Regions from separate parts of the Clostridium amazonense genome, predicted to be linked through region 1. Evidence: a T-box and tRNA genes for the amino acid it is inferred to sense, from the RefSeq annotation. Region 1 holds a T-box; the other holds one or more tRNA genes.
What was found. The T-box of region 1 lies ahead of leuS (leucine--tRNA ligase). A T-box ahead of a tRNA ligase gene usually reads a tRNA of that ligase, here a tRNA-Leu.

Region 1 (17,182 bases):
ATAGGTCCTAAAATATCAAAAGCACTATAATTTTTCATATGTTTCCTCCTACATCGTTTTTATAATAATTGCAGTTTTATATATCAAACTAGTAATATTTTGACGCCTCTAAATATTAATGCTAGTTTGTTTAAGACAACTCTATTGCAATGACTATTGTAATACGTAGAATTATTTTTTACAAAGGAAATTGATAGTAATTGAAGATTAATAATTCAATTTATCATATTTATGAGTTTTTTAGTTAAAATTTAATACTCATAAAAACAACTTCCACCTATAAATTCTCTAATTATTGAATTACTTGGAACTAAATTCATATCTACTTCCTTAAAGAAATTTAGAAAACTTATAAGTCTTTTAGCTTCATCATATACTTTGCTATTTTCATTTATTTTTAAAAGTTCTTCTAATGCAAACTTTTTCAAAATGCATAATTCATACATAAGCGCTGAGTTAAACATTGCATCTACATTTTCTTGAAATATAAAGATGTTTTTTTCTTCTCCACGTCTTATAGATGGCCACATTTTTAATGTGTTTTCCGCATCGTATCCTCTTGAAAGATAATCCCTAACAATTCTTCTTATTATTCTAATATCTGTCGTTGCTATTCTATTATGGTCATCTAAGTTAAGTTGTGTCAATGGGCTAATATAAATTTTAAATTTTCTTTCTTTTTCAATTGAAGATGTTAACATTTCATTTAAACCATGGATACCTTCTACAATTAAAACTCCGTTCTTTGGAAGTTTCATTTTTCTTCCTAACCATTCCCTTTTTCCTAATTTAAAACTATAAGATGGAATTTCTACTTCTTCTCCACTTAATAACTTTTTCAAATGAATATTAAATAGTTCTAAATCTAGTGCATATATAGATTCAAAGTCGTATTCTCCAAATTCATCTCGTGGTGTTCTTTCTCGATTTACAAAATAATCATCTAACGATATAGGTGTTGGCACAACTCCATTAACTTGTAATTGTATACTTAATCTTTTAGAGAATGTTGTTTTACCTGAAGATGACGGCCCTGCAATTAACACAATATTCACATTTTTATTGGAGCTAATTTCATCTGCTATAGACGCAATTTTTTTTTCATGTAAAGCTTCACAAATTCTTATTAAGTTTACAAATTCGCCCATTTCTACATTTTCATTCAAGGCACCAACATCACTGACGCCTACCAATTCCCCCCATTTTTCAGCTTCATAAAATATACTTGCAAGCTTTTTATGATTTTCAAATTTTGGAATTTTAAATGGTTCTTCAATTGTTGGAAATCTTAATATAAATCCTGGTTCATAATATATTAAATCAAAAGTTTTTAAAACTCCTGTAGAATATGCCATAGGACCATAAAAATAGTCATATTGACCATCCATTTCATATAAACTTACTTTACTTAAATTTCTTGATTTTAAAAGACGTATTTTGTCCTCCATTCCATACTTTTCAAATATCTTTAAAGCTTCTTTAACATCAATTGAAACCTTATTTATTCTTATATCCTTTTGTATTATTTCATTCATCTTTTCCTTTATTAAATATATATCATCAATATCTAGTTTAGGTTCTTTAGTTATCTCTCCAAATAATCCTTTACTTAAAGAGTGTTCTATAGTTATTTTAGCATCTTTAAATAATTCTAAAGTCGCTTTAATAAGCACAAATTGAAGTGTTCTTGTGTAAGTTGCCATTCCAAATTTATCTTTTATATCTACTACTTCAAATTCACTATTTTCATCGATTATTGTGCCCAATTCTGACAATTTACCATTTATTCTACATAATGTGATAGGTATATTTTGCTCTAATTCATTGTTTTTTATAAGGTCATATGCAGTAGTATTTTTTTCTATATCTATAGTTTTATTGTTAGATATTACATTTATTTTAATCATAATAAATATCCCCCTAATTCTGAGTTAATATTATTATATAAGAATTTCTATTTTTTGTATCTTATAAAATGCATTTTATAAAAACAACCTTTTAAATATAAATTTTATGCAATTCTAATAACATTTATAACTTTTTGTTATATTTTTTTGTTTTATTCACAGACTAAGTTTTAGACATGTTTTATATTTCTATTTTTATTTTAAGAGGTGATTTTTTTGCTTATTTCAGTAATTAGAACTTTAATACTTTATTTTTTTCTTTTATTCATGATGAGAATAATGGGAAAAAGAGAACTAGGTCAACTTGAACCTTTTGATTTAGTAACAGCTCTTATGATTTCTGAACTTGGTGTTTTACCTATGGAGAACAATGGAATACCACTAACTAATTCTATTGTACCGATAATAACTATTGTAATGCTTCAAGTTTTAACATCCTTTATCCAACTTAAAAGCGAAAAATTTAGAACACTTTTCAATGGTGAACCTAGCATTTTAATTAAAGATGGTAGAGTTGATATGGATGAACTTAGAAATCAGCGTTTTAATTTAGATGACTTAATGGAAGAATTACGACTAAATGGATATTTCAATTTAGCTGAAATTCACTACGCCATTTTAGAAACTAATGGAAATATTTCTGTAATGCCTAAGGAAACTGTATCACCTTTAACAGCTAAGCAACTTAATATTACACTTGCTGATAACCCTCTTCCTTTAGTTGTTATAAGTGATGGAATAGTAAATAAATATAATTTAAAAGAATTAAAAAAAGATGAAAAATGGCTTAAATCACAATTAAATAAAAGAAATATTATAAACTTTAGTGATGTTGTCGTCGCTATTGTATATGACAAAAACGAAATGTTTATTCAATTAAAAAATGAAGAGAACAACACCTTTACTTCTATTAATGCTAATAGCACTAATGAACTTAAGGATAGTCTAATAAATTTTGTTAAAAATTCTTCTTCAAATAAAAATAATAATAAAAATAAATAATAATTTTATTAACAGGGAGCTAAGAAAATATGAAAAAAATGATTTTACCTTTCACAATTTTTGGTATAATGCTAATAGGAATATTTTTTGCTACTAACTATACAGTACAAACTTGTGATTATCTTCTAAATTTGACTACTGAAACAGAAGAAACTATAGCTTTTGAAAAATGGGATGATGCTTACGTCAATTCTTTGAAATTGCTTACAGATTATGAAGATTCTATAAAGCTTATATCATTATTTTCAGAGCATCAACATTTAGACAATGTGTATGTTGAAATACTAAAACTAACTCAATATGTTAATGAAAAAGATAAAACACACTCTTTATCATCTGTTCATAGTATAAAAGGATTGATTAAGTCTATGAAGGATGAAGAATCTATAACTTTAAGAAATATTTTTTAAAATTTTAGATTCGAATTTAATGTACTACATTAACCTTATGTGTTATACTATTTATATGTTTTAGAATATTTATTCTACTTAATTGTATTATATTATAAATATTTTTTAAAGTGAAAGGTGGATTTATTATGGCATTAGTTACTACAAAAAAAATGTTTGATAAAGCATTTCAAGGAAAATACGCTATAGGCGCTTTCAACATTAATAACATGGAAATAATTCAAGGAATTGTTGATGGATGTAAGACTAAAAACTCTGCAGTTATACTTCAAGTTTCTAGTGGAGCTATGAAATATATGAGACCAGATTATTTAAAGGCATTAGCTGAAGCCGCAGCAAAAGAAAGTGGTCTTGATATAGCATTGCATCTAGATCATGGTGATTCTTTAGATTTAGTGAAAAAATGTATTGAAGTTGGTTTTACATCTGTAATGTTTGATGGTTCTCACTATGAATATGAAGAAAATGTAAAACTTACTAAAGAAGTTGTAGATTATGCTCATGCAAGAGGTGTTGTTGTAGAAGCTGAACTTGGAAAACTTGCTGGTGTAGAAGACGAAGTAAAAGTTGCTGCACATGAAGCTACTTACACTGACCCAGATCAAGCAGTTGATTTTGTAAAAAGAACTGGAGTTGATTCTTTAGCTATAGCTATAGGAACAAGTCATGGTGCTTACAAATTTAAAGGTGAAGCAAAACTTGACTTTGATAGATTAGAAACAATTACGAAAAAATTAGAAGAAGCTGGTTTTCATAATTATCCAATAGTTTTACATGGTGCTTCTTCAGTTGATCAAAATTTTGTAAAAATGTGCAATGATAATGGTGGAGAAATAAACGGAGCTAAAGGTGTTCCTGCAGAAATGTTAAGAAAAGCTTCTGCTATGGCAGTTTGTAAAATAAACATGGATACAGATATAAGACTTGCTATGACTGGAAGTATAAGAAAATACTTAGCTGAAAATCCAAGTCAATTTGATCCAAGAAAATATCTTGGTGAATCAAGAAAAAATATAGAAACTTTAGTTGAAGCTAAAATAGATGAAGTTTTAGGTTCTGCTAACTCTATGAATTAATATAGATATAAAAAATAAACTCAAAATAATTTAAATTATTTTGAGTTTATTTTTTATATCCTTAAATTTTATCCATCTATCTCATCTTGTTTTTCATCATTCTTTACTTTATCATTTCCTGATAACTTATTCACACCTTCTATATCTATCATTGATTTGTTTTCATTGATAGCTTGACGAGCAGTGGATTGTCCAAAGTAAAAAGATATTATTACTGCAAATATGGTAACAAATTGATCACCAGTTACTTTTCCTTTTACAGCTAATATACAAAATGTTATTGTTAATAATATTGATATAAATCTCTTTATTCCGAATACATATACAAGAAACTCTTTCATGTCACACCCCTAAACTAAACTCTATACTTCATTTGTATGATATTTTTATAAAAATGTTAATTGCATAACTTGTAATATGTATACTTTTTTTTATATTTCTTTGTTTTGTTTTTATTGATATAATATATAGAGTTTCAAGTTCAAATTTAAAGTAATGTCTTTCTCAAATAATAGTACTAATCTTACAGTTTATTCTGATATCATTGTTGAAACCAATTAAAAACTAAGAGTGAAAAGTGATGGTTAATATTTAAGTTTATACTTTTTACCTTAACTGTCAATTATCAATATTAAACATTCATTTTAAATTTTTTAATATAAAATTTAAAAGTGATTTTAAAAACATATTAAACTTAAAATAATATTTTATTTATGAGGTGATTTTTTTGGAATATATAAAGGAAATTAATATTCTAGATGCAGTAATACATGTATTAGATAATAATAGTGATGAACCTATCTTAAATGCATTTGCCCTTGATTTAAACGAAGAAACTTACACATTTGTAGCAAAACATGTTCAACGTTGTTTAAAAGATGAAGAATTAAAATATGCATTTTTTACTGAAGATAGAAATATTGTTAAAGAAGTTTCTCAAGAATTTTTGAGTGGTGAAAATAATATTTTAAATGTTTCTAAAGAATTAGCTAAACAGCTATTTATACTAATGCGTTCAAAAGGAAATATTCCATCATGTGATTTACTTACTGTAAGCTTTTCAACTGAATATGGATTGTTTTTAGGGATATTTAAAATGGATTATATTAAGAATTACATGCATACTATTGAGTATGTTGATGATAAAATTGGTATAGATATAATACCTCAACTTACCGGCCTTCCATCTTCTAGCTCTAGAATTCAAAAATGTGCTTTTATAAAAGCAATAAATAGCGATAATGCCTATGATTTAATGGTCATTGATAAACAAAGTAAAAATAAGAATGCTGAGGATTATGGTTCAAATTATTTTATTGATAATTATCTAGGTTGTAGAATAATTGATAATGAAAGAGATATGACTAAAAATTTTGTTAAAGCTGCTGAAAAATGGACTAAGAACAATTTAAAAGAAAATGCATCTGAACAAGAAAAAGTTAGAAGTCATATAAAAAAATCACTAAAGAATGAAGAAAACATTGACATAAATGCTTTTTCTGATGAAGTTTTTAAGGATAATACAGAACTTAAAGAAAACTTTAAAACCTTTGCTAAAGAACATGGTGTTGTAGATAATGTAGCTATAGATAAAGAATGGGTAGATAAAAAATTAAAACGAATTAGATTGAAGATAGACAAAGATATGGATTTATATCTTTCTGAAGAAGCTTATCATGATTTTGAGCGTTTTGAAATTAAACGTAATGGTGATGGAAGTATCAATATGATTCTAAAACATATAATGAACTATGAAGAAAAATAACTTTTATTTTTCTTCATAGTTTTTTAATTTATATATTTTAAACTTATACTGTATAAAATATAGCATTTTTAATAAAACTATACATGTATGAAATTATTTATTAAAATCCCTATAGTTATTATTAGAAATTACTATAATGTTTTTTATATATAATTAAAGGATTTTAAGGTATATAAGTTAAATTATATTAATATTCATAATATTAAAACTATACTTAAAGGAGGTTCTATTAATGTATTCTATAGATAACGGACAATATCATAATAATGAAGAAGTTAAAGGATTAATCTCTGATGTTTTAAAAAGTAATCATTTTGCTATAACGCCTTTAAATGAAAATGATTGCAATTCATATGAAATCAATATTAAAGGCGATAAGTATGGTACCTTTAAAATTTCAAATAATCAAATAAACCATACTGGTCAAGTAATTGATGAAGGCACATTAGAAAATGGTGAAAACTGGAGTCTTGAACTTTATTAATTATGTAAAATAAAAGTGCTAAAAATTAGCACTTTTATTTTTTTAAAAAACTGTTTGATTTTCTTTTTTTAAATTTATAATTATATTTTTTATTTCTTGCAACATTCCTATTATTTCATGTGATAAATTTTCTGCTCTATATATTTCACTATTTACTAATTGTTTATCATTTTTCTCTATAGCTTTTTCTACACTATGACCTATACTATGCAGTTCTTTGTGAATTCCATCAATATTTTTCCAAATAGTTAATATATCCTTATTAGATGGTAATACTGAATTATAAAAATGTCCAAACCCACATTTAGTCCCATCCATTTGAAGTGGCTCTACAGTCATGTTAGCTCCCATATTTTTAAGTTTTTCAGTCCACCCTTCATGTGCTGATATAGCCATATCTATGTTATATATAAAATCATCATTAGATATCATAAAATATTCTTCACTACCTATTTCACCGCTTAACTTAGCTAAAGAATCTACTAACTCTTCTATACTTTCTAATTCATTTCCCATATTTTTTATCATTACAGATTTTTCTCTAACATTCTCTGACATTGACTCTAAAATCTCACTATCTTTTATAATTGATGTCACCGCTTCATTTATCTGTTCACCTATCGAACTAACCTCTTCCATATTATTAGCAACATCCTCTACATTTTCTATAACTGATTTAACAGCATCATTACTTTCATTAAATGAATTAGCTATGTTCACGGTATGGGTCTCTAATTTATTTATAAACTCTACAGTAGAATTTACACTTTCATAGTTTTTCAATGAAGATGATTCTATTTTATTAACAAATTCTTGCATAACTGCCAATTGATTCGTTGTATTTTCTGATAAACTTCTTATCTCTTCAGCAACTACAGCAAACCCTTTTCCATTTTCACCTGCTCTTGCAGCTTCTATACTAGCATTTAATGCTAATAAATTAGTATTGTCTGCTATATCATGTATTCCATTTAAAATACTTCTCATATCATTTACTATGCCATTTAACTCATTCATATTTTTCTCCATTACTGAAGAATTATTAGACACTTCCTTGTTTAAATTTAATATGTCATCAAGAGCAGTATTACTTGAATTTAATATATCTTTTAAACAATCAGTTTTATTTATTATATTTTCTAAAGATTTAGCATTATTTTCAATGGCATTTGATAATTCGTTTACACCAGCACCAGTTTCTTGTATTACTGAAACTAGATTATGTGATGAATCTTTAAGTGTATTTGATGTCTTTTCTAATTCTCTTGAATAATGTAATAATTGAACATTAAAATTACTTATTTTAGTTGATAAACCTAAAATACCCTTTATAAGTTTTTCTACCTTAGATGATATTCTCAATATAAATTTAGCTAGTTTTGAAAATAATTTTATATCCTCTTCACTAGAGTTATTAAACATTCCTTCAATTTCAGCTAAATCCCTTTTTTCAAAACTGGCCTTAATAAAACCTACCTGTTTTTTTATTTTAAATACTGATACCATATTTTTCCTCCCACTAAGACACTATTTTTATAATTATCGATAAATTTTTTTATACCTTTACATAATGCTAAACTTACTATCCTTAGATGTTAAATATATATGTTTATATTAATAAGTTAAATATTTCAAATGCATTGTAAGTTTAAAATTATGTTATAATTAACTATTGAATTTTAAGATTTCAATGTATAATTTAAATAGCAATATTATAATAAACTACTTTTCTTTGGAAAATACTAATATATATTGCTTACTGCAACTTAAGGAGGTTTTTTTATGCACGAAATTGAAACAAGAATTATAGACATAAATGTTGATGATATAAGGAATAAATTAAAAAATTTAAATGCATCAAAAGTTAAAGAAGAAAGTCAAGTAAATAATATCTTTGATTTTTCTGACAGACGTATGTTAAATGCTAAAGGTTATGCTAGAATACGTGAAGTTTTTGATCATATTTCAAATAGAAATATTTACTATATGACTACAAAAAAGCTTTTAAGTCAAGAAAAATATAAAATCATGGATGAATGTGAAGTCGAAATTAGTAATGGAGATGAAGGCAAAAAAATTTTTAACTCTTTAGGCTTGGAATTAGTTGAATCTATAAAAAAATTTAGAGAAAGTTATCAATATAAAAACACTTTAATTGAAATTGATATAAATGATCCAAGTTTTTGCCCATTTCCTTATATAGAAATAGAATCACTTTATGAAGATGAAATTATTGAAGTTGTTGGCTTGCTTGGATATACAATGAATGATACAACCTCAAAAACTATATATGAAATATTAAAAGATAAATCATCTTTAAAAGGTTTATAAATGTTTGGATATGTAATGCCATGTAAAATGGAACTTAAAGTTAAAGATTATGAAAAATTCAAAGCTTACTATTGTGGTCTATGCCTTGCTATAAAAAATGAATTTGGTAACCTTCCACGATTTGCTCTTAATTATGATATGACATTTTTAGCTATATTACTCGATAGCTTAAATAATGAAAATTTAGATTTTGTCGTTAGTAAATGTATTGCTCACCCAGTAAAAAAAAGAACTAAAATTGTAAATTGTGATGCCCTTAACTACGCTGCATTTTGCAATATATCTTTAACTTACTTTAAATTATTAGATAATGTTCAAGATGATGAATCTAAATTAAATAAAATATTATCTATATTCTTAAAAAAATACACTAAAACTGATGACACAACTAATATAAAAATCCTCAATTATATGGAAGAAAAACTTGACTTATTAAATCAAATTGAAAATAATGAAAACCTAAGTTCTATTGATGAAATTTCACATATATTTGCTGATTTAACTGCATACATTATATGTGAATATGTAGATGATGACAAATTAAAAAATAACTTATATAATTTAGGATATAATCTAGGAAGATTTATATATTTAATTGACGCATATGATGATTTAAAGAAAGATATGGAAGAAAATAAGTTTAATCCAATAAATAAATGCTTTAATAATGATAATCTTCCTTATGAAGAATTAATAAATTTAATTAGAGATAGAATTGAATTTAATTTAATTATGAGTGCCCAAAGCTCTTATGATTCATTAATGGCTTTAGATTTATGTAAGAATAAAGACCTTTTAACTAATATACTAGAGCTAGGTTTAATGGAAAAGATAGAAAGTATTAAATTTAAGGAGTGTAAAAAAAATGAGAAATCCGTATGAAGTATTAGGGGTTAAAGAAGGTGCTTCTCAAGATGAGATAAAAAGTGCTTATAGAAAACTTGCTAAACAATATCATCCTGATCAATATGATAATAATCCTTTAAGAGAACTTGCTGAAGAAAAAATGAGAGAAATTAATGAGGCTTATGATGCCCTAACTAAAGGTAACACTAATTCTTATAATAGTAGCAATACTAATTCTAATCCAAACTATAGTGGTAATGATTTTTCTACATATCAATCAGTTAGAAATGATTTAAACATAGGCAATATTTCTGGTGCTGAAAGTAAGCTAAATTCTATTAGTAATAGAACTGCTGAATGGTATTTCCTTATGGGAATGGTCAACGTTAAGAAAAATTGGTTTGATAATGCATATAATTTAATTTCTCAAGCTTGTAGAATGGACCCTAACAACTTTGAATATAGACGTACATTAAATGAATTATCTATGCGTCAAAGAGCATATGCAGGCAATTATAACACAACTACTCGTGGTGGCGATAGTTGTTGTGATACCCTTTGTAAACTATGGGCTCTTGACACTTGCTGTGAATGTATGGGTGGAGATTGCATAAGTTGTTTCTAGTCTTAATACTATTATTATTGAAAGATAAACTAATATTAAATAGTTTATCTTTTTTCTAAATTATTAAAAATAATAATTTTAATTTAATATTATAACAACATCTGTTGGAGGTGATTTTATGGGAAATTTAAATATTAACTCTAAAACTACTTATATAACTAAAGGTGGAATTTATGTAGCTTTAAGCTTAGTTATCTTATATGCTTCTGTTTTAGTTCCTTTTAATACTATGTTTATCCTACTTCTTGCATCTAGTATTATTCCACTTTCTATTTTAACAATAGGTGTAAAACCTACTATTATAGTTTATATTGCAGTTTCTTCAATATCTTATTTTATAATTCCAACTAAATCTATTTGTATTATGTATTTACTATTTTTTGGTTCATATGGCTTCATAAAATATTTTATAGAAGGAAAGAAAAATAAAAATTTACAAGTTTTACTTAAGTTTTTATTCTTTAATACTTCTGCTATAATTTATTTATTTTTACTTAAAACACTATTTGCAACTGAAGTCTCTATAACATATAATAACAATATAGTGCTTTTAATTACACCTATAATTGTATATGAAGTTGCATTTTTCATATATGATTATGCTCTTACTCAAATAATTACTTATTTAAGCAAGAAAGTAATTAAAAATTTGAAATAATTGAATATAATTATTGTAAAATCACAATAATTATATTATAATTTATTATTAATTGAATATAATTATTGCTTTGATTAGGAGTATTAGTATTATATTAGTTTTTAGAGAGCTACAGTTTGCTGAAATGTAGTAACTAATTTGTATGAACTTGCCTATGAGCTTACTTGTTAGAAACAAGTACGGTCTTATATCGTTATAATACACAAGTGAGGCTTTTGCCTAATTAGAGTGGTACCGCGGAAATATAACTTTCGTCTCTTTTTATTTAGAGATGAAAGTTTTTTTATATTCTCAAAATAAAAATAATTAATGGGAAAACTATCTTTAACTTATTAATTGTTATCTTATTATGAAAGCAAACATTAGAATAACTATTGAATTTATTCATAAAAGTATAAGTTAAAAATATAAGTTGAAACCATACATATGTAAGGAGGATTATTTATGGGAAATTATAATACTGAAATTGATAAAAAATGGCAACAAAAATGGGAAGAAAGTCAAATTTATAAATTTGACAATGATAATCTTGACAAAAAACTTTATGTTTTAGAGATGTTCTCATACCCTTCTGGAAGCCAATTACATGCTGGGCACTGGTTTAACTATGGACCCATTGACACATGGGCTAGAATAAAGAGAATGGAAGGATATAACGTATTCCAACCAATGGGTTTTGATGCCTTTGGACTTCCTGCTGAAAACTTTGCAATCAAAACTGGAATTCATCCTATGGATTCTACTGAAAAAAATATAGTTACTATGGAAAAGCAATTAAAAGCTATGGGTGCTATGTTTAACTGGGAAAATGAAGTTGTAACTTGTAGACCAGATTATTATAAATGGACTCAATGGTTATTCCTAAAGCTATATGAAAAAGGACTTGCTTACAGAAAAAATGCTCCTGTTAATTGGTGCCCTAGCTGTAATACAGTTCTTGCTAACGAACAAGTAGTTGATGGCTTCTGTGAAAGATGTGAAAGTGAAGTTACTAAAAAGAACTTAACTCAATGGTTCTTAAAAATTACTGACTATGCAGATGAATTACTTGAAAAAATAGATGAGTTAGATTGGCCTGAAAAAACTAAATCTATGCAAAAACACTGGATTGGAAAATCTACTGGTTCAGAAGCATTATTTAAAGTTGATGGTAAGGATATAGAATTTAATGTATTTACAACAAGAGTAGATACTTTATTTGGAGTTACTTATGTAGTTTTAGCTCCAGAAAATGATTTAGTAGATGAACTTACAACTGCTGAATTCAAAGGAGCTGTTGATGATTATAGAGAAGCTGCTAAAAAGCAATCTGATATAGAAAGACAATCTATAACTAGGGAAAAAACTGGTGTATTTACTGGTTCTTATGCTATAAACCCTATAAACGGTAAAAAAGTACCTATTTGGATTGGAGACTATGTTTTAAACAGTTATGGAACTGGGGCTGTTATGGCTGTTCCAGCACATGATGAAAGAGATTTTGCTTTTGCTACAAAATATTCTCTTCCAATTGAAAGAGTTATTGAAGGTGGCGAGCTTCCATATACTGAAAAGGGAACTTTAATAAATAGTGCTGAATTTAGTGGTTTATCATCAGAAGAAGCTAAAGAAGCAATTGTTAATAAATTAAGTTCTTTAAAATTAGGTGAAAAGAAAGTAAACTTTAGACTAAGAGACTGGCTAGTTTCTAGACAAAGATACTGGGGAGCCCCTATTCCAATAATTTATTGTGATAAATGTGGAACAGTTCCAGTACCTGAAAAAGATTTACCAGTACAACTTCCATATGATGTTGAATTTACACCTGATGGAAAATCTCCATTAGCTAAATGTGAAAGCTTTGTAAATACAACTTGCCCTTGTTGTGGTGGTCCTGCAAAAAGAGAAGTTGATACATTAGATACTTTTGTATGTTCTTCATTCTACTATTTAAGATATACTGACAATAAAAATGGTGAAATATGTTTTGATAGTGATAGAGCTAACAAAATGCTTCCTGTAGATAAATATGTAGGTGGTCCAGAACATGCTTGTATGCACTTACTATATGCAAGATTTATAACTAAAGCCTTAAGAGATATGGGATATGTAAACTTTGATGAACCATTTAAATCTTTAACTCATCAAGGACTTATCCTAGGACCAGATGGTTTAAAAATGAGTAAATCTAAAGGAAATACTATTTCTCCTGATGATTATATAAAAGATTTTGGTGCTGACGTATTTAGAATGTATCTAATGTTTGGATTCGGTTACACTGATGGTGGTGCTTGGAGCGATGATGGAATAAAATCTATTGGTAGATTTGTTGAAAGAATTGAAAGAATTCTTGAACATTGTATCGCGGAGTTAAAAAACAAAGATAATAATAAAGAAGTTCTAGAAGCACCAGAAAAAGAATTAAACTACTGGAGACACTTCGCTATTAAAAATGTTACTGAAGACGGAGATAAGATGCAATTTAATACTGCAATCGCTAGAATGATGGAGTTTACTAATGCATTATCTAAGTACTTAAATGAAAAAGTTAAAAATGTAAATTTCTTGAAAGAAGTTCTTGTAGACTACATTAAGCTTCTTGCACCATTTGCTCCTCACTTTGCTGAAGAACAATGGGAATGTTTAGGTATGAACTACTCAGTATTTAATGAAAAATGGCCTGAATTCTCACCAGAAGCCTTAATTAAAGATGAAGTAGAAATTGCTATTCAAGTTAACGGAAAAATTAAAGCTAAAATAAATGTTTCTACATCACTTGATGAAGAAGGCATTAAAGAAGCTTCTTTAAATAATGAAACTATAAAATCTAACCTTGAAGGAAAAACTGTAAGAAAAGTTATCGTTATAAAAGGTAGACTTGTTAATATAGTTGCTAACTAATTTAATTTTAATAAAAAAAGATTAATAGATTTCTATTAATCTTTTTTTATTAATTCTTATTATATTTATCTAAAGCTTTCTTTGTTTCTTGTAATAAGCTATTTAATTCATACGCTTCCCCTACTTCTAATAGTTTATTTAATTGTTCAGAGAATCTAGATGCCTCAGATATCTTTCCTAATGATGATAATGTTAGTATGTTTTCAACTATCCCTGTTACTAAACTAGATTTAACTTCAAATAATTTTTGTGCATCTTTTATTTCATCTTTTATATCCATCATTTGCTCATCTAGCTTAAATGCTGCATCTGCTGCGTTCTTTAACTTACTTTTTACATCTATAGGAATATCATGTTTATATTTATAGTTTAATGAATGTTCTACAGTTGCCCAGAAATTCATTGCCAATGTTCTTATTTGAAATTCTGCTAATATTTCTGTTGGTCCATCAACCATATTTACAGGATATTTTATTATTATATGATAACTTCTATACCCACTACTTTTAACATTTGTAATATAATCTTTTTCATATATTATCTGCATATCTTTTCTTTGTCTAATAAGTTCTACAACTGTATCTATATCATCAACAAACTGACACATTATTCTAACGCCAGCTATATCTTCCATTTCATATGCAATTCTTTCAAGTGGGATATCAAATTTATTTGCTTTCTCTAAAATACTAGAAACTTCCTTTACTCTTGCTGTTACAAACTCTATTGGGGAGTATTCGTTTTTTCTTCTTAGCTCTCTTCTTATGCTTCTAAATTTAACTTTTAATTCCTCAACTGCTTGTTCATATGGAATTAAAAACTTTTTCCACTCCACTACTGCCATCTAATTCACCCTTTACTATTTTAGCTTTATATATTAAATAATTTAATTTGAGTTAATACATATATATATAATATAATGTTATTAGTATAAAATATCAAATAAATATTTATTTTTAATATTTTTAAGGTGGTAAATGACTATGTCTGATAATAAAATTTTCTCTGGACTTGAACATGTAGGTTTTAAGGATAGTGATTTAAAAGATTTATCTCTTTATGAAAAAGAAAAAAAAGCTATAGAAGATGCAAAAAAAACATCACCTTCTTCATTACTATATGAAAAAACTATTGTTTGTCCTGTGTGTGAAACTACATTTAAACAACTAGCTTTAAAAAGTAATTCTTATAGAATGATATCTAAAGATTCCGACTTTTTCATAAGATATGCTACAATAAATCCTTACTTTTATGATGTCTATGTTTGTGAGCATTGCGGCTATTCAGCTTTAAAGGTAGATTTCAACAAAATTTCGGAGAAACAAAAAGAATCGGTTATAAGTAATATTTCAACAAAATTCAAATCAAGAACATATCCAAAAGAATATAATTTATCTATAGCTATTGAAAGATATAAGTTAGCTCTTTTGAATGCAACTTATATAAATAGTAAATCTAGTACAAAAGCTATGATTTGTTTAAAAATTGCTTGGATGTATCGCTTATCTGAGGATAATAACAGTTCTGAACTTGAAAAAAGTTTTCTTAAATCATCCCTTGAGGGGTTTAATGTTGCTTTAGAAAAAGAATCAATGCCTGTATATAAAATGAATACTTTTCTTTTGATGTATTTAATTGGTGAATTAAATCGTCGTCTTGAAAATTATGATACTGCACTTTCTTGGTTTTCAAGAGTTATTACAACTCCTGGTGTATCTACTAACTTAAAGGAACTTACTAGAACTCAGAGAGATCTCATAAAAGAAACTTTAGAGCAGCAAAATGCAGCTAAAGAAGAAAGTACCGAAATCTCTACAGATGATATAGATAGCAATGAGGATTCTACTAAATCCAATAAAGGGTTCTTTTCCAAATTATTTGGTGAGTAAAAAGTTAAGACTATAAATATAGCCTTAACTTTTTGTTTCATTTAAATTAGCAGCAACCTCATCTAATGTTATTTTTTCTATGTTATTCATATTTCTTTTTGCCACTGATAACATCAGTTTTATCCTATTAATTTGATTGGCTTCACTTGCACCAGGATCATAATCTATTGGAATTATATTACTACTCTCGTATTTTCTTTTTATAGCTTTTATCATTCCTTTTCCAGTAACATGATTAGGTAAGCAAGCAAATGGTTGCATGCATATTATATTATTTACTCCGCTCTCTATAAGTTCCAGCATTTCAGCAGTTAAAAACCATCCTTCACCTGTTTGATTACAAAGTGATAAAACTTTGCTTGCAAGTTTTCCCAAATATTCAATGTCTTTAGGTGCTGTAAATCTATTGCTCTTATTTAACTCTTCCTTCATTATCTTTCTATAATATTCAATAAAGCTTATAACAACCTGTCCTGAAATATCATTTAGTTTATTTCCAATTAAATTTTGATATTTGATTTTAGAGTTATATGCACAATACAAGAAAAAATCTGTTAAGTCTGGCATTACTGCTTCAGCACCTTCATTTTCTACTATTTCTATTACCCTATTATTGGCTGTTGGATGAAACTTTACTAAAATTTCACCTACTAATCCAACCTTAGGCTTATCATAATTATTTATCTCTAACATATCAAAATCTTTTATAACATTTTTTATATTTTCTTTTAATCCATTTAAATCATACTCTTTTATTTGCTTTTTAATTTTTTTATTCCACATTTTGTATAATTCATTTGTACTTCCTTTTATTTTTTCATAAGGTCTTACTTTTAAAGTACATCTCATAAACAGATCTCCATATATAAGGGCAATCACTGCTTTTTTCGCCATTTTTAGTGAGTATTTAAATCCTGGATTTTTCTCAAGTCCACAAGCATTTAATGATATAACTGGTATATTTTCCATTCCACAATCTTTTAATGCCTTTCTTAAAAAGCCTATATAATTTGTAGCTCTACATCCCCCTCCAGTTTGAGTAATTACTACTGATGTATTGTTTATATCATACTTTCCTGATTTCAATGCATTTATTATTTGACCTATAACTATTATAGATGGATAACAAGCATCATTATTTACATATTTTAATCCTTCATCTACAGCTCTTTCATCCACCGCTGGAAGAACTTCTAAGTTATATCCACTTGAACTTAAAGCTACCTGTAATAATTCAAAATGCATTGGTGACATTTGTGGTGCAATAAGTGTATGTCTTTTCCTCATTTCTTTCGTAAATATAGGTCTA
Region 2 (17,182 bases), on a different contig from region 1:
TCTAACATTTGGGAATAATTGACTATCTCATTATCAGTTATTGAATTTTTTAAAACTAATGAATTTAAGATAGATTTGTAGTAGTCAATTTTTTCTTGTAAAATTTTGGCATCAACATTCATTTTCTTTCTCCTACATAAATATTATTTTTTTTACTGATTTTTACAAATTAAATTGTATCAGAAATAATTAGTAATGTTAAGAGAAAAGTTTTGTCAAAAAAATACATTTTTAATTATTTTTTTACAATATATAAAAAATTATGAAAGTATATTCATAAAAAAGAAAAAAAGCTAGTAAATAGACAGATACCAGTATTAAAGAAGCAATTTTAAAAAATATATAAAGAAAAAAATGTAAAAAGCAATCGAATTAAGAAAGAGGTATTATTATGGATTTTGATAAAATGATAGAAAGAATAAACTATTTGTACAAAAAAAGTCAAAATGAAGGATTAACTGAAGAAGAAAAAGAAGAACAACAAGAATTAAGACAAAGATACATAAACAATGTAAAAAGAAATTTTAGAGCACAGTTAGAGGGAATAGAAAGAATTCCACCAAAACCAAGAAGTTAAGGAGAAATTTAAGTATGGTAACTGTTGAAGATATAATAAAAAATTTTAATGTAGAAGTTTTAATTGAAGGAAATACAGAAAAAGAAATAAAGGCCTGTGATATAAACAGGCCTGGACTTCAATTATCTGGGTATTATGATTATTTCGACACGAAAAGAATACAAGTAATTGGTAAAAGCGAATATTACTACTTAAAGTCGCTTTCGAAAGAATTAAGGAGTGAAAGAATAGATAAGTTCTTTTCTTTAGATATTCCTTGTATAATTATAACTCGTGGATTAGAAGTAGATGATGAACTTTTACAATGCGCTAAAACTCATGGGATATGGATTTTGAGAACAAAATTAAAAGCTAGCAAATTTACAGGAAGAATCACTAACTTTTTAGAAACAGAATTAGCGCCAGAAACTAGAATGCATGGAGTTCTAGTAGATGTGTATGGTATAGGAATACTTATCTTAGGTGAAAGTGGAATTGGGAAAAGTGAAACAGCATTAGAGCTTATAAAAAGAGGACATAGACTAGTTGCAGATGATGCTGTAGATATAAAAGAAATAGATGGAACACTTCAAGGAACATGTCCCTATGTAACTAAGGGAATGTTAGAAGTTAGAGGATTAGGCATAATAGATATTTCTGCTATATATGGATTAAGTGCTATAATCCCTAGAAAATTTATAAAACTAGTTATATCTATTGAAAATTGGAATCCTGATAAATATTATGAAAGATTGGGAATTGATAAAGAAGAAATAGAAATATTAAATGTTAAAGTTCCAAAAATAACTTTACCAATAAGGCCAGGTAGAAATTTAGCAGTTATAATAGAAGCAGCAGCGGTTAATTTTAGATATAATGCTACTCAAAATATTACTGCAGTAGAAACTATTGAAAAAAGGTTAGAAGATTTAAATAACATAGAGATTTGAAGAAAAAGTTAAGAAAATGTTAATAATTATTGAACAATTTAAAAAAAATAAGAAAATAACATTTGTAATTATTAGAAATATTATGTACAATATATTCCGAGAGATATAAAAATTTGAAATGATATAAATTTTTTCAAAATTTAAATTTTAGGGAGGAAAAAAATATGGCAGATTTAACAAAAAAATATGAATTAGCTTGGGACAAATACACTAAAGAAGATTTAGAAAAGGTATTTGCATTATCAAATAGATATGTAGACTTCATGTCTAAATGCAAAACAGAAAGAGAATGTGTTGTAGAATTCACTAAATTAGCAGAAGCTCAAGGTTATAAAGATATAAATACATATAAATCTTTAAAAGCTGGAGATAAAGTATATGCTAATTGCATGGGAAAAACTTTAGCATTATTCTTAATCGGTTCAGAACCAATAGAAAAAGGATTTAACATCTTAGGAGCTCACATTGACTCACCAAGATTAGACTTAAAACAAAATCCATTATATGAAGATGCAGATTTTGCAATGTTAAAAACTCACTACTATGGTGGAATTAAAAAATATCAATGGACAACTCTTCCATTAGCAATACACGGAGTATTCTGTAAAAAAGATGGATCAATAGTTAATGTTGTTCTAGGTGAAGATGAAAATGAACCAGTAGTTGGAATTTCTGACTTATTAATTCACTTATCAGGAGACCAAATGGCTAAAACTTTAGCAAAAGGTATCGAAGGTGAAGACTTAAATGTTTGCATAGGAAGTATTCCAGTTGAAGACAAAGAAGCTAAAAATAGAGTTAAATTAAATGCATTAAGATTATTAAATGAAAAATACGGAATAGATGAAGAAGATTTCGTTTCAGCAGAACTTGAAGTAGTTCCAGCTGGAAGAGCTAGACATTATGGATTAGACAATTCTATGGTTATGGCATATGGACATGATGATAGAATCTGTGCTTATACTTCATATGAAGCAATGGCAGCTTTAACAGAAACAAAGAAAACTTGTGTAACTTTATTAGTTGATAAAGAAGAAGTTGGAAGCCAAGGTGCTACAGGAATGCAATCAAGATTCTTCGAAAACATGGTTGCTGAAGTTGTAAACTTAATGGGAGATTACAGTGACTTAAAAGTAAGAAGAGCATTAGCTAACTCAAAAATGTTATCTTCAGACGTAAGTGCTGCATTTGATCCAAACTATCCATCAGTAAGTGAAAAACAAAACAATGCATTCTTCGGAAAAGGTATTGTATTCAATAAATATACTGGAGCAAGAGGAAAAGGTGGCTGTAACGATGCTAACCCAGAATTCATTGCTGAGTTAAGAAGCATAATGGAAAAACACAATGTTTCTTGGCAAACATCAGAGCTTGGAAAAGTTGACCAAGGCGGCGGTGGTACAATCGCTTACATCTTAGCTGAGTATGGAATGGAAGTTATCGACTCAGGAGTTGCTCTACACAACATGCACGCTCCATATGAAATAGCAAGTAAAGCTGATATATATGAAGCAAGAAGAGCATATGAAGCATTCTTAATAGAAGCTTAATTAAAATTTATAATATAAAAAATAAGGTTCTGCTTATAGCAGGACTTTATTTTTTTATATTGATAAATAATTGTAAATTTTATTTATAATTTTAAAAAGAAAAGCTATAAAATGATATAATAGAAGTTATGAAAATATAAAAAGTAGCAGAGGTGAAATATTTGGAGCGAGTAATCATTCATATAGATATGGATGCATTTTTTTCATCTGTAGAGGTTTTGGATAATCCTAAATTAAGAGGGAAGCCAGTTGTTGTTGGGGGAGTTTCAGAAAGAGGTGTTGTAGCTACATGCTCTTATGAAGCTAGAAAATATGGAATAAGGTCAGCTATGCCTATATATAAGGCTAAAGCACTATGTCCAAATGCAATATTTTTACCTACAAGAATTTCAAGATATAAAGAAGTATCAAGTAAAGTTTTTGAAATTTTACATAGAATTACAGGAAAAATAGAACCTGTTAGTATAGACGAAGCATATTTAGACATAACGGATATAAATGAAGATGCATATATAGTTGCAAAAAGAATAAAAAAACTTGTAATGGATGAGGTAAAACTTACTTTATCGGTAGGCATATCATATAATAAATTTTTAGCAAAGTTAGCATCAGATTGGAATAAACCTAATGGTATAAAGATTATAGATAAAGAAATGATACCTAGGATATTATGGCCTCTTTCTATAGGAAAAGTTCATGGACTAGGAAAACAAATGGAAAGAAAACTTAATAATATGGCTATTTTTAATATAAAAGAACTGTATGATTTAGATAAAGAATTTCTCTATGAATATTTTGGGAAACAAGGAATAGAAATTTATTATAGAATTAGAGGAATGGATAATAGAGAAGTAATTACAACTAGAGAAAGAAAATCCATTGGAAAAGAAATAACATTGAAAAATGATACAAAAGATAAAGATGAATTGAAAAAGTATTTGAAAATATTTTCATTTAAAATAGAAGAATACTTAAAAAGAAATAATTTATCAGGAAGGACTTTAACAGTTAAAATAAAAACAGCATCTTTTGAAAATCACACAAAAAGTAGAACGTTAAATACATATATTAGTACTAATGAGGAAATTTATATTGAAGCTTTAGAAATACTAAATAGTATAGAATTAAAAGAAGATATACGATTAATAGGATTGACAATCTCATCACTTGGGGAGTGTGAAATAGAACAACTGAAGTTGTTTTAAATATTAAGGGGGTAAGATGTTATGTATTTAGATTTATTAGAAATAGTTAAGTGTCCAAAGTGCAATGGAAAATTTAAGATTAATAACATTACAAAAGAGGAAGATAATGAGATATTAGATGGAGAAATTTTTTGTAATTGTGGAGAGAAGTATTCAATAAAGGATGGTGTACTAGATTTTAACTCAAAAGAACAAGAATCTATGAATCAATGGAGTGAGTCTTATAAGGAGCTTAATTATGATGAATTAGATAAAAAAATAGAAGAAAATACTGACGTTATAATAAGTGACTTAAATAATAAATTAAAAAAGTACATTATAGATGATCTAAATTGCAGTATGCCAGAGGTTGTGTTAGATATAGCATCTGGAAGAGGAATGCTTGCAAGATATATGGCTGCCAATATTAATTATAATCCAACAATAATTTTAACAGATTTAAGTTTTGAAGTATTAAAATATGATAGGATAAAATTAAAAAATATAAACAGTTCTTTGAAAGTTAATTTTATAGCTTGTGATTGCTTGAATTTGCCATTAAAAGATAAAACTATAGATAGATGTGTAAGTTTCTTTGGAATATGTAATATGATTGGAATTCAACTTGAAGGAATTAAAGAATGCAAAAGAGTACTTAAGCAAAGTGGAAAACTTATAAATTCCGCAATGATAGAAGAAGATAATGAAAACATTAAGTCAAAGATAAATGATGCTTTAAAATTATGTAATTTAGATAGTATTGGTGAAATGGTATTTGAAAAAGATGTATACAATATTCATAAAAATGGAGGGTTTGATAATGTTAAATTAGTAACAATTGGAGAGGGTATTTGTAATGAAAATAAATTTGATTTAATTCCACTTATTAATGAATGGTATGCTGTTATTGCTATAGAGGCAAAATAAAATTGAAATAATATATTAAATAAAGATAAAGGGTTTATCTCATTACTGAGATAAACCCTTATATAATAAAAATACATTAATTTACTAAAGCTACAAGTGTATCAGGATTAGTTATAAGTTTAATATCATCTGGTAGATTGATATCCTTTACAAATATTTTATCATTATATTCTAAACTACTAACATCTATTTCTAAGTATTCAGGTATTTTTTCAACTGGACCTTGAAGTTCTATGTCATTTAAGTTATTTTCAAGAACTAGTCTTTTAAGTGCTAAATTCTCATGACCAACGAATTTTACAGGAAGTCTTAGTTTTATTACTTCATTCTCTTTTACATATTGGAATTCAACATGCATAATTTTATTAGTAACACAATCCTTCTCAACTTTTTTTACAACACAACGTTTCATACAATCGTTAACTTTAAGTTGTATTATAGAACCATCTGAATTAGCATTAAGCAGCTTTAATAGTGAAGGTTCATCCATTTTTACAGGAATATTAGTTTCTAGAAATTCGCCATAAATTATTCCAGGAACCTTTCCAAGCTTTCTTACTTTTTTACCCGTTTCGTTTTTAAGTCTTTCTTCTGCTAAAATTATTGATTTATTCATCTTAAATTCCTTCTTTCTTTAAACACATAAACAAAATAATAAGTCAATTTAATTAATATGTTAGTTTTTTATATGTTTTAATTAATGTAGAGTAAAACAAACTTGAATATAAAAATTATTTATATTTATGAATTAAAATATTTTCAAGTATGTAACTTATCCTATATATACTCATAATTTATAAAAAAATTATAGATATATATATATAATTTCCAAAGAAAATTAAGACAACATTAATTACATATTAGGAGGTCTTAATTCTACAATAGAAATTAGGAATAATCCTCCACATATGCATCACTCTCCTTTTTTATTCTATTTTATACAAAATAAATTATAACTCAAAAATGGAAATAATAAAATAAAAAAAGAAAATATTAACAATAAATTAATATGTTTACATAAAACTGTAATTAAATATAATTTAAGTTAAATTTAAGTTAAAGAATTCATAAAGATAGATATTCTTTTATCATCTAATGATACACAACCAATATCTCCATGGTTAGAATCTTTTTCAATTCCATGAAAATCTGAACCACATGTCAAAATTTTATTATATTTTCTAGCAAGATTAATATACTTAGCTGTATCATAATCACTATTAATTGAATAATACGCTTCAATACCATCAAATTTTAATTCCATTAAATCTTCAATATTAGATTTTTTTATTAATACAGGATGAGCAAGTGAAACAAAAGCATTATATTTTTTAAGTATATCAATACCTTCTTCAAGTGAAATATTTTTATTTTCTACATATGCAGGACTATCTTTATTAATGAATTTCTTAAAAATTTCATCAAAAGTATAATTATATCCATTCTTTATTATTGCTTTAGCTATGTGAGGCCTTGCTATTATGTAGTTATCCCTAATATCCTCATATGAAATTGATATATTAAAAAATTTTTCTAAGTTTGAGATTATCTTTTTAGCTCTTTCTATTCTAGAACTTTTTAAATCATTTAAAAAATTTTGAAATGATTTATCTTTATAACTATCATCTTTAAAATAACCTAATATATGAATGCTTTCATTATTATGCATTGTAGAAAGTTCAATACCAGGAATTATAGTTATATTTTTAGTTTTACTATATGTCAGTGCTTCTTCTAAACCATTTGTTGTATCATGATCTGTGATAGCTAGTATATCTAAAGTGTTTTTAAGGGCTTTATCTATTAGCTTCACTGGTGTTAAAACTCCATCAGAAGCAGTTGTATGTGTATGTAAATCAATCTTCAAATTAACATCTCCTTTAAATGTAATTCTTTACTATAGCGCAATGAATTGTTTTATTTCCAATAAAATTGTATTCTTAAATAAGAAAACATAATAATATTATTATTACTAATATAACATAGATATAAAGCATTAGAAAAACAATGATTAATATATTTTACATAGTAAATTCAACTTGTAAATAGATTATTGAATTTTAAGATGTTTTTAAATAATTAATAAATTTTAATATTTACATTTTCACTATATAATTATATAAATTTAACAAACTTTTTAATAAAAGGGGAGAAGACAATGTTTTTGATGATAGATAATTACGATTCTTTTGTATATAACTTGGTAAGATATTTAGATGAAATAAATGAAGAAACTATAATTTACAGAAATGATAAAATAACAATAGAAGAAATTTATAAATTAAATCCAGAAGGTATAATAATTTCACCAGGACCTAAATCACCCAAGGAAAGTGGTATAGTTTTAGATGTAATAAATGAATTTAAAGGCAAAATACCTATATTTGGTGTTTGTTTAGGACATCAAGCTATTGGACATGCTTTTGGAGCAAATATACTTAAAGGTAAAATGCCTATGCATGGAAAAGTATCTGCTATAAAACATGATGGAGAAGGTGTATTTTTAAATATAAAAAACACAATAAATGTTACAAGATATCATTCATTAATAATTGAAAAAAGTTCATTACCAAAAGAACTTAAAATTACGGCTGAAACAGAAGATAATGTAATAATGGGTGTTAGACACAAAAATTATCCAATAGAAGGAGTTCAATTTCATCCAGAAGCAGAACTTACTGAATTTGGACATGAGATTATAAAAAATTTCACAAAAAATGCTAAGTCATGGAATAAAGAGTTTAAAGCGTAAATTTAGGGGGACTTATGAAATGTATATAAAAGAGATAGAGTGTAGTTTAAATCCTTTTGAAGTTTTCAACATATTCAAAGAATATAATGAGGTTATATTTTTAGATAGTGGTAGAGATTTTGAAAGTTTAGGGAGATATTCATTTATAGGATTAAATCCATATAAGACATTTATGTATAAAGATGATATATGCAATATAAATGGGAAAACTTTCAAGGGTGATTGTTTTAAAGAATTAGATAAAATATTTTTAGAGGATAAAATTGAAAATAAAACAGACTTTCCTTTTATAGGTGGTGCAATGGGATATTTCTCTTATAATTTACTTAAGAATATAGAAGAAATAAATGAAATAGCAGTGGAAGATGTTGTGATTCCAGAGTGTTACTTTAATTTCTATGATAATATAATTATATTTGATAATTTAAAAAGAAAATGTACAATAACAGCACTTGGAAAATTATGTGATGAAATGAGGAGCATTGACAATATAGAACAACTTATTAATAATGGTAAAAAAGTTAAGAAAAAGGATTTTTCAATGTTACAATATAATGTTGATGATTTTAAATCAAACTTTGGAAAAGATGAATACATAGAAGCGGTTTCAAAGGTTAGAGAGTATATAAGAAATGGTGATATTTATATAACTAATTTAACACAAAGGTTTCAAAAAGAAATAGAAAAAGATGCTTTTGAAATATATGAAAAATTGAGAACTATAAATCCAGCACCTTTTGCATCATATATGAATTTAAATGATTTTAAAATTTTATCATCATCACCAGAACGATTCTTAAGTGTTAAAGAAGGGATAGTAGAAACTAGACCTATAAAGGGAACTAGACCTCGTGGGGGTAATGATGAAGAAGATTTTAAATTTAAAACTGAACTTTTAGAAAGTGAAAAAGATAAGTCAGAACTTTTAATGATAGTAGATTTAGAAAGAAATGATTTAAGTAAAGTTTGTGAAAAAAATTCAGTAAAGGTTACAGAATTATTTAAGCTAGAAGAATATAGTACTGTATTTCATTTAGTATCCACAGTAATTGGAAAACTAAAAAATGAGTGTTCAAGCATAGATTTAATAAAAGCAACTTTCCCAGGGGGATCAATAACTGGTGCACCAAAAATAAGGTCAATGGAAATAATAGATGAAATTGAAAAGGTTAAAAGAAATATATATACTGGTGCAATTGGATATTTAGGGTTAGATGGTAATGTAGATTTAAATATAGCTATAAGAACTATATTCATAAAAGATAATAAAGCATATTTTGGAGTAGGTGGAGGAATTACTTTTGAGTCTAATGAAGAAATGGAATATGAAGAAACTATAGATAAAGCTAAAGCTTTAATGAGAGCGTTAAGTTAAAAAATTGTATAATTATATAGATTATATAAGAAGAGAGTGTGAGTTTTTTGGAAAGCAGAAGTAAAATAATTTTAGATGATGGATTTATATTTGGAAGAGGATGCTTTGAGACAATACTTATAAAAGATAAACCTATATTTTTAGAAGAACATATCAATAGATTAAATTATTCGCTGAAAACTTTAAATGTGGATAATGAATTAAGGATAGAAGATGTAATTAGCAAAATAAAAGAACTAGATATTAGAAATAAAGCACTAAAAATCATGGTTTCAAGTGACAATGTTGTATATAAAGTTAGAGATATTGGATATTTGGAAAAAAATTATGAAGATGGATTTAAAATAAAATTTAGCAAGATAAGAAAAAATGAATATTCTACTTTAACATATGTTAAATCATTAAATTATTTAGAAAATATTATAGCAAAAGAAGATGCTAAAAAAGATGGATTTGATGAAAGCATATTTTTAAACACAAATGGTTTTTTAGCTGAGGGTTCAGTATCAAATATATTTATAATAAAAGATGATATAATTTATACTCCAAAAGTTAATTGTGGAATTTTACCAGGAATAATAAGAGGATTTTTGATAGATAACATAGAAACTATAGGGTACAGGATTATACAAAAAAATTTAACAAAAGAAGAAGTGTTAAATGCAGATGGAGTATTTTTAACTAATAGTTTAATGGGAGTTATGAAAGTTTCAGAAATAGAAAAGACAAAAATGAAAGAAAGTCCTTTAATAAATGAAATTAGAGAATTTTATCTTAAATTTTTATAAAACATAACTTAAAGTATTTTAATTGACAATTTAGTTGCAACTAAAATAAACTTATAACACTATAATTAGGTAAAAAATTATAATATAAGATTAAAAATGACCTACAAATGTTAATACAACTATAGAAATGGAAGTGTTTAATATGATAGATAAGGAAAAAATTGAAAAAGCAGTAACTATGATTATAGAAGCTATAGGTGAGGATCCCAATAGAGAAGGGCTTTTAGAAACACCTAATAGAATTGCTAGAATGTATGAAGAAATATTTGGTGGATTAGAAGAAAATCCAAAGAAACATTTAGAAAAAGTTTTTACAGTAGAAAATGATGATATAGTTATAGAAAAGGATATTACATTTTATTCTATGTGTGAACATCATTTTATACCTTTTTACGGGAAAGCACATATAGCGTATATACCTAATGGTAAAGTGACTGGACTTAGTAAACTTGCAAGAACAGTAGAGGTATTTGCTAAAAGACCACAATTACAAGAAAGATTAACAGCACAGATAGCAGAAGCTATAATGGAAAATTTGGATACAAAAGGAGTTCTTGTAATAATTGAAGCAGAACATATGTGCATGACTATGAGAGGAATTAAAAAACCTGGAACTAAAACAACTACTATAGTTGGAAGGGGAATTTTAAGAGATAATATAGATATGCAAAATCAAATTATATCTTTAATTAAATTTTAATATATAAAACAAGGACTAAAATATTATGAAAAAAATAGAACTTATAATTAATAACGAAACTTTTAAAAAAAATTTAAAAAAATTACAAGAACTTGAGAAAAATAGAGTTTTTTGCAAACATGGTATAGAGCATTCTTTAGATGTAGCTAGAATTGCATATATTATGGTTTTAGAAAATAATTTAAAGATAGATAAAGAAATAATATATGGTGCAGCACTTTTGCATGATTTGGGAAGAGTACTTCAATATGAAGAAAATATTCCACATGAAGAAGGAAGTTTAATTTTAGGAAAGATAATACTAAAGGAATGTAATTATTGTGATGAAGATATAGATATGATTTTAAATGCTATAAAATTTCATAGAAAAGAAGAAAGCAAAAGTGAATTAGGAGAAATTCTTTATAAAAGTGATAAACTATCTAGAATGTGCTTTGCATGTAAAAGCGAACTAGATTGTTATTGGGATAAAAAAAAGAAAAATTTTATAATTAAATATTAATGAGAAATTTTTATAGGGGTGAGTGATTTGACTAGAATAATGAAAATTGAAAAGAAAAATTTTGATTTAGATGAAAGAACTATAATAATGGGTATACTTAATGTAACTCCAGATTCATTTTCGGATGGAGGAAATTATAATACCATAGAAAACGCTGTTAAAAGGGCATTAGAGATGATTGAAGAAGGTGTAGACATAATAGACATAGGTGGAGAATCTACAAGACCAGGACATAAATCAGTAGGTTTAGAAGAAGAACTTGAAAGAGTTATACCGATTATAAAAGCGATAAGAGAAGTTAGTGACATTCCAATTTCGGTAGATACATATAAGGGAAAAGTTGCAGAAGAAGCAATAAAAAATGGAGCATCGCTTATAAATGATGTTTGGGGATTTAAGAAAGATGAATACATTGCAGAAGTTGCAGGAAAATATAATGTGCCATGTTGCTTAATGCATAATAGAGAAGATAAGAATTACAATGATATAATAGAAGATATGATTGTGGATTTACAAAAAAGCATAGATATAGCAATAAAAAATGGTGTAAAAAAAGAAAATATAATTTTAGATCCAGGTATAGGATTTGCTAAAACTTATGAAGATAATCTTGTAGTTATGAAAAATCTTAAAAAAATAAAAGAAATGGGTTATCCAGTTTTATTGGGAACATCAAGAAAATCATTTATAGGGAAAGCTTTAAATATAGAAGAACCTAAAGATAGAGTAGAAGGTACTATGGTAACTACTGTTATGGGAATTATGAGCGGGTGTGAATTTGTTAGAGTTCATGATGTTAAAGCTAATAAACGTACTGCTATGATGACAGAAGCTATACTAAAATGTAAATAGTAGAAAAATTATAAAATGACAAGACAATTAGCAAGAGGTGTTTGAATGGACAAAATATATATAAAGGATTTAGAGGTTTTTGCGAACCATGGATATTTTGAGGAAGAAAAGAGTTTAGGACAAAAATTTATTTTAACTATGGAAGTTGATTTAGATTTAAGCAAAGCTGGTAATGATGATGATTTAAATAATACAGTACACTATGGTATATTATGTGATGAAATAGAGAAAGAATTTACAAGAAAAAGTTATGATCTTATAGAAAAAGCAAGTGAAGAATTAATTAAATTTATAATGTTTAAATATGATGAAATAAAAACTGTAAGATTAGAACTTAAGAAGCCATGGGCTCCGGTAAAAAAACACTTAGACTATGTCTCAATAAAAATGGAAAGAACTTGGCATGAAGCTATAATAGCTGTAGGAAGCAATATGGGAGATAAAAAGAAAAATATATTAGATGCATTTAGTTCTATAAATAATTCTAATCATACAAAAATATTGGAAATAGCAAATTATTATGAAACAGAGCCATGGGGATATGAAGCTCAGGATAAATTTTTGAATACGGCAATAAAAGTAAAAACTATATTAAGTCCTAAAAAATTAATGAGATATTTATTAGATGTAGAGTTAGAAATGAAAAGAGAAAGAATAATAAAATATGGACCAAGAACTTTAGATTTAGATATAATATTTTATGATGATATTGTAAGTTACGAAAAAGATATAATAATACCACATCCAAGAATGGAAGAAAGGATTTTTGTGTTAGATCCTTTATGTGATATAGTACCATATAAAGTACATCCTATCTTAAATAAGAGAGTTGTTGAACTAAGAGACAATTTATTGCAAAAGAGTAAATAAACATAAAGAATCAGCATTATAAATTATAATGCTGATTCTTTACTGTATAGAAATTTAAACTTTTTAAAAATATAACATAAATATGAACATTAGTATAAAAAATCTACTGCTATATTAAATTTAAAGTTATCTGTTATTTTCTACATAGTATTTACATAATCCATATAAATTTAGAGAAAGAGGGATATCCTTCATATCCACATAATCCTTGTCTAATGAACCATCCCAAGGTGAAATGGAGATATAATTTTCATCATATATGTTTATAGCATACTTAGTATCTGCAAAAGATATAAAAACTTTGTATATTGATTTTTTATCTCCAATAGAATTTTTTATATCAGGATTACAATATTCAGGTTTTAAAGAATTTACAAATTTTAATATATCAAAACTTTGATCTTGAGATAAATTTATTTGCTTGTACATATTTACATCAAAAACATATACTTCTAATGGTGGATTTTTTATGTACGAATTAATTAATTGGTCAGTGTAAAAATTATAAGAGAGTTTTTCCTTTTTAAAAATAAATTTTAAATCAGAAGAACAACCTGTAAGTCCTAATGTTATGAATAATATAAGAATGATAGCAGTAAGCCTTTTATACATAATAAAAAATCAACTCCTTAGTAAAGTTTATTTAATAGTCTTTAAAATATTTTATCTAAAGATTATATAATAACTTATGAAAAATAGTTCATGTTTATTACAAATTTAAATATAAGGTTATGTTTTTAAAGTGATATATAAACTTAGGATAGATATATACGAAAGAATAGATAGAGGTGAAGATTTATGAATATTAGGTCAGTAGATTTAAGTTTAAACAATTACACAAGCTTTGGTATGAAATATAATAATGAAAACAACAAAATGAACAATGAACAAAAGAATACACAATCTATTAAGATTAATACTAAAAATAATAATAACATTATAGAAAATTTAAACAAAGTGAAAGAAAATTTATTGAAGAAAAAACAAGAATTACAAGAAAAGGGACTGGAACCAGAAGAATTAAAAGAAAAGTTAAAATCCGTAAATGAAGAAATAATGAAAATAGAACAAGAAATTTGTAATGCTCAAATTATGGAAAAAGAGAAAGAGCGAGAAAAGGCTGAAAATAAAATTAAAGAAAAAGTGAAAAATGAACACAAGGATGAAGAAAGAGATGGTGTTATAGTTTCAGGTTCCCTTATTGAATTAATGGAATCAAATAATCACTTAGACAATGCTAAGATATTAAAATCAACTAAAGCAAATTTAAAGGTAGAGTTAGGTTATTTAAAAAATAGGAAAAGTGAAAGTCTATACGTAGAAGCAAATTCAAATGAAAATTCATATGTAAACAAACATATTAGAAAACTTACAAAAGGAATAAACGGATTAGAAAGAAGAATTAATTTAGAGGTTAATAAATCTAATATAAATAAAATTGAAAATGATGATGAATTCGTTAAGAAGAATAACAAAAGTAATAATGATGAAGAAAGCACAAAGAAAATAGAAAAAGTTAATAATGATAAAAGTGAGAATGCAGATTAACTTTGTACAAAAAATAGAAGGGAGGAGCCCTTCTATTTTTATGAATTATAAGGTAAGAATGTTAAATATACATAGGGTGTTATAAAATTAAACAACTAACTTTAGTAGTTTATGTCATATATACTTATAAGGACTTTAAATAAATTTATAATTGAGTTTTTAAACTATTACCAGAAAAATAACCAAAAAAACGGATTCCAAAAACAATCATCACAGCAGTTATTATTACATGAGTTATTACAATTATTATTGTTATTACATGAATTGTTACAATTATTATTGTTGTTGTTGCAATTATTTGAGCAATTTGAACAACCTTGACAGTCATCATCAGAGCATATATAGAAATTATATTGATTTGTCATTTCTAAAAAACCTCACTTTATAAATTTAAAAGTAAATTTTGCAAGTTAAATATTAAGCTTAAACTTTGATGTTAAAAATTTACTTTTACTTTGATAAAATTTATTTTGATAATATAACATATGAGGATGTATTAAGAAATGATACAAAATAGATGAAAAAATATAAAAATAAATTTAAATTTAATAAAAAGGAAAAAAATATATTTACTTTAAATAATTAAATTATAATACATAAATGAGAGAGGATGTTATTAATAACATTTACTTATAAAATAGTACTATTATTCAAGGGATTTTTTTATATAATTATATATTATAGGAAGTTAGTGATTTTATATAAAAAAATAAGATCATGAATATAAATTCATGATCTTATATGGTACTAGTGACGAGAGTCGAACTCGTACGGTTTCCCGTTCGATTTTGAGTCGAATGCGTCTGCCATTCCGCCACACTAGCATGTCACAACCTGACAAAAATTATTTTAACATAATGCAATAATAAAATCAATAACTTTTCAATATTTTCCTTTAAAATTAGATGAAAAATTTTTCATATATATAATTATATAGAGAAACAAGTTGAAAAGTACAATTATTTTTGTTTCATTTGGGAATTCTAATTAATTTAATTGAAAATGAAAAATTGAAAGTTGAAAGTGAATGTAAAAATTGGAGATCCAATTTTAAAAAATGAATTTTTATTAGATTTGCAAAGCAAATTATTTAAACACAATATAAAAATTTAGCTTTATAAAATATCCAAAGTAATAATGATAGTTACTATTAAAACTATGATTAGTAAGAATATTATGATGGGGAATTTATTCTCCAAAATGAACTTTTTATGGATAAATATTATACTGATTTTATTTGAAGTACAAATAAAACATTGTAGTGGGGATTTCAATCCCCGGGATATTCACCATCACTCTTAACTCTTACTTGGTTTCAAATATAAAAATAGCAATAAATTGTAAGCTTAATAGTATCATTTAAGAAAGAGATTACTTTGAATTTGAACTTGGAACCCTATATATAAAAACAATCACAGTTACAAAATTGAAAACTGTGATTGCTTTGATTTTTACAGATGTTAGTAAAAACTATATATTTAAAATATACTTAAATCAAATTCTCTAGATAATAATTCTAAAGCTTTAAGACCGCCAGAACTATTTCCTTTAGAATCTAGTGCTGGACCTACAAGACCTATTCCCATTCTTCTAGGAACAGCAGCCATTATTCCACCACCAACTCCGCTTTTTGCAGGAATTCCAATATGTACAGCAAATTTACCAGAAGCATCATACATACCACAAGTAACCATTATAGTTTTTATAATTCTACATATATCTCTTGAAACAATTCTTTCTCCACTTATAAGAACGCCATCATTAGCAAGCATTGCACCAATTCTTGCTAAATCTCTACAAGTTACTTCCATAGAGCAAGCTTTGAAATAAACATCCAAAATTTCCTCTATGTCACCATCAAAAATTCCATTGCTTTTCATATAATATGCTAAAGCTCTATTTCTATTGCCAGTAGCTTTTTCACTTCTGTAAACTTCTTCATTTATAGCGATAGAATCGTTTTCACAAATTTTACGAGTTAAATTAAGGATTGTGTTAATTTTATCCTCAGGAGTTTTTCCATTAAGTAAAGAAGTGACTGCAATAGCACCAGCATTTATCATTGGATTTAATGGGCGCTTTTGAGGGCTTGTTTCTAAATTAGTTATTGAGTTAAATGCAAGTTCTGTAGGTTCCATACCTACCTTAGAAAATACATACTCAGCTCCATTTTCTAAAATAGCAACCATTAATGTAATAACTTTTGAAATACTTTGAATAGTGAATTTTGTATCGTAATCTCCTGCGTAATATTCTTTTCCATCAAGAGTTGTAACACAAATTCCTAGAGCTTGCGGGTTAGCTTTTGCAAGTTCAGGTATGTAATCTGCAACTTTTCCTGTATTGGCTGAGTCTCTACTATCATTTATTATGTTATCTAAAATTCTTTTCATAAGAATGTGCACTCTCCTTTGTTGTAATGTATTTTATAAAAATTTAATAATATTAAGTAGTACTAAAATAAAAGCAAAAAAATATCTTATGAATAGCTTTTCATGGAAAGCATTCCCAAGTACGAAATTTATAAACAAAAAAATCTTTAAGAAAATTCGTACATTCTTATTATAATATACATGAATAAAAAATTGCAATGAAAGATTTTTATTATATGAATAAATTTATATAATA

Region 2: it has a tRNA-Leu gene. The T-box ahead of leuS (leucine--tRNA ligase) is inferred to sense a tRNA for this amino acid. The anticodon was not compared.

What each region holds. Positions count from the first base shown of each region.
Region 1 is NZ_JBWKMH010000010.1:484,715-501,896, reverse strand. It holds gene sdaAB (L-serine ammonia-lyase, iron-sulfur-dependent subunit beta) at 1-38, opposite strand, end outside; gene AC07E4_RS06625 (nucleoside kinase) at 252-1,907, opposite strand; gene AC07E4_RS06620 (DUF421 domain-containing protein) at 2,124-2,909, shown strand; gene AC07E4_RS06615 (DUF4363 family protein) at 2,939-3,319, shown strand; gene fba (class II fructose-1,6-bisphosphate aldolase) at 3,448-4,395, shown strand; gene AC07E4_RS06605 (hypothetical protein) at 4,464-4,736, opposite strand; gene AC07E4_RS06600 (nucleoid-associated protein) at 5,123-6,160, shown strand; gene AC07E4_RS06595 (hypothetical protein) at 6,393-6,644, shown strand; gene AC07E4_RS06590 (methyl-accepting chemotaxis protein) at 6,687-8,150, opposite strand; gene AC07E4_RS06585 (class IV adenylate cyclase) at 8,427-8,975, shown strand; gene AC07E4_RS06580 (DUF5685 family protein) at 8,976-9,857, shown strand; gene AC07E4_RS06575 (J domain-containing protein) at 9,841-10,446, shown strand; gene AC07E4_RS06570 (hypothetical protein) at 10,565-11,104, shown strand; T-box leader at 11,166-11,366, shown strand; gene leuS (leucine--tRNA ligase) at 11,549-13,984, shown strand; gene yjbM (GTP diphosphokinase) at 14,034-14,828, opposite strand; gene AC07E4_RS06555 (DUF2225 domain-containing protein) at 14,968-15,873, shown strand; gene AC07E4_RS06550 (acyl-CoA dehydratase activase-related protein) at 15,898-17,182, opposite strand, start outside.
Region 2 is NZ_JBWKMH010000028.1:7,075-24,256, forward strand. It holds gene AC07E4_RS11670 (aspartyl-phosphate phosphatase Spo0E family protein) at 1-122, opposite strand, end outside; gene AC07E4_RS11675 (DUF896 domain-containing protein) at 392-577, shown strand; gene hprK (HPr(Ser) kinase/phosphatase) at 592-1,506, shown strand; gene AC07E4_RS11685 (aminopeptidase) at 1,671-3,056, shown strand; gene AC07E4_RS11690 (DNA polymerase IV) at 3,218-4,261, shown strand; gene AC07E4_RS11695 (class I SAM-dependent methyltransferase) at 4,283-5,167, shown strand; gene AC07E4_RS11700 (50S ribosomal protein L25) at 5,244-5,783, opposite strand; gene AC07E4_RS11705 (PHP domain-containing protein) at 6,219-7,034, opposite strand; gene AC07E4_RS11710 (anthranilate synthase component II) at 7,326-7,919, shown strand; gene pabB (aminodeoxychorismate synthase component I) at 7,939-9,294, shown strand; gene AC07E4_RS11720 (aminotransferase class IV) at 9,342-10,082, shown strand; gene folE (GTP cyclohydrolase I FolE) at 10,228-10,782, shown strand; gene AC07E4_RS11730 (HD domain-containing protein) at 10,808-11,284, shown strand; gene folP (dihydropteroate synthase) at 11,324-12,136, shown strand; gene folK (2-amino-4-hydroxy-6-hydroxymethyldihydropteridine diphosphokinase) at 12,182-13,006, shown strand; gene AC07E4_RS11745 (DUF4883 family protein) at 13,133-13,618, opposite strand; gene AC07E4_RS11750 (hypothetical protein) at 13,805-14,554, shown strand; tRNA gene AC07E4_RS11755 (tRNA-Leu) at 15,297-15,378, opposite strand; gene glsA (glutaminase A) at 16,033-16,947, opposite strand.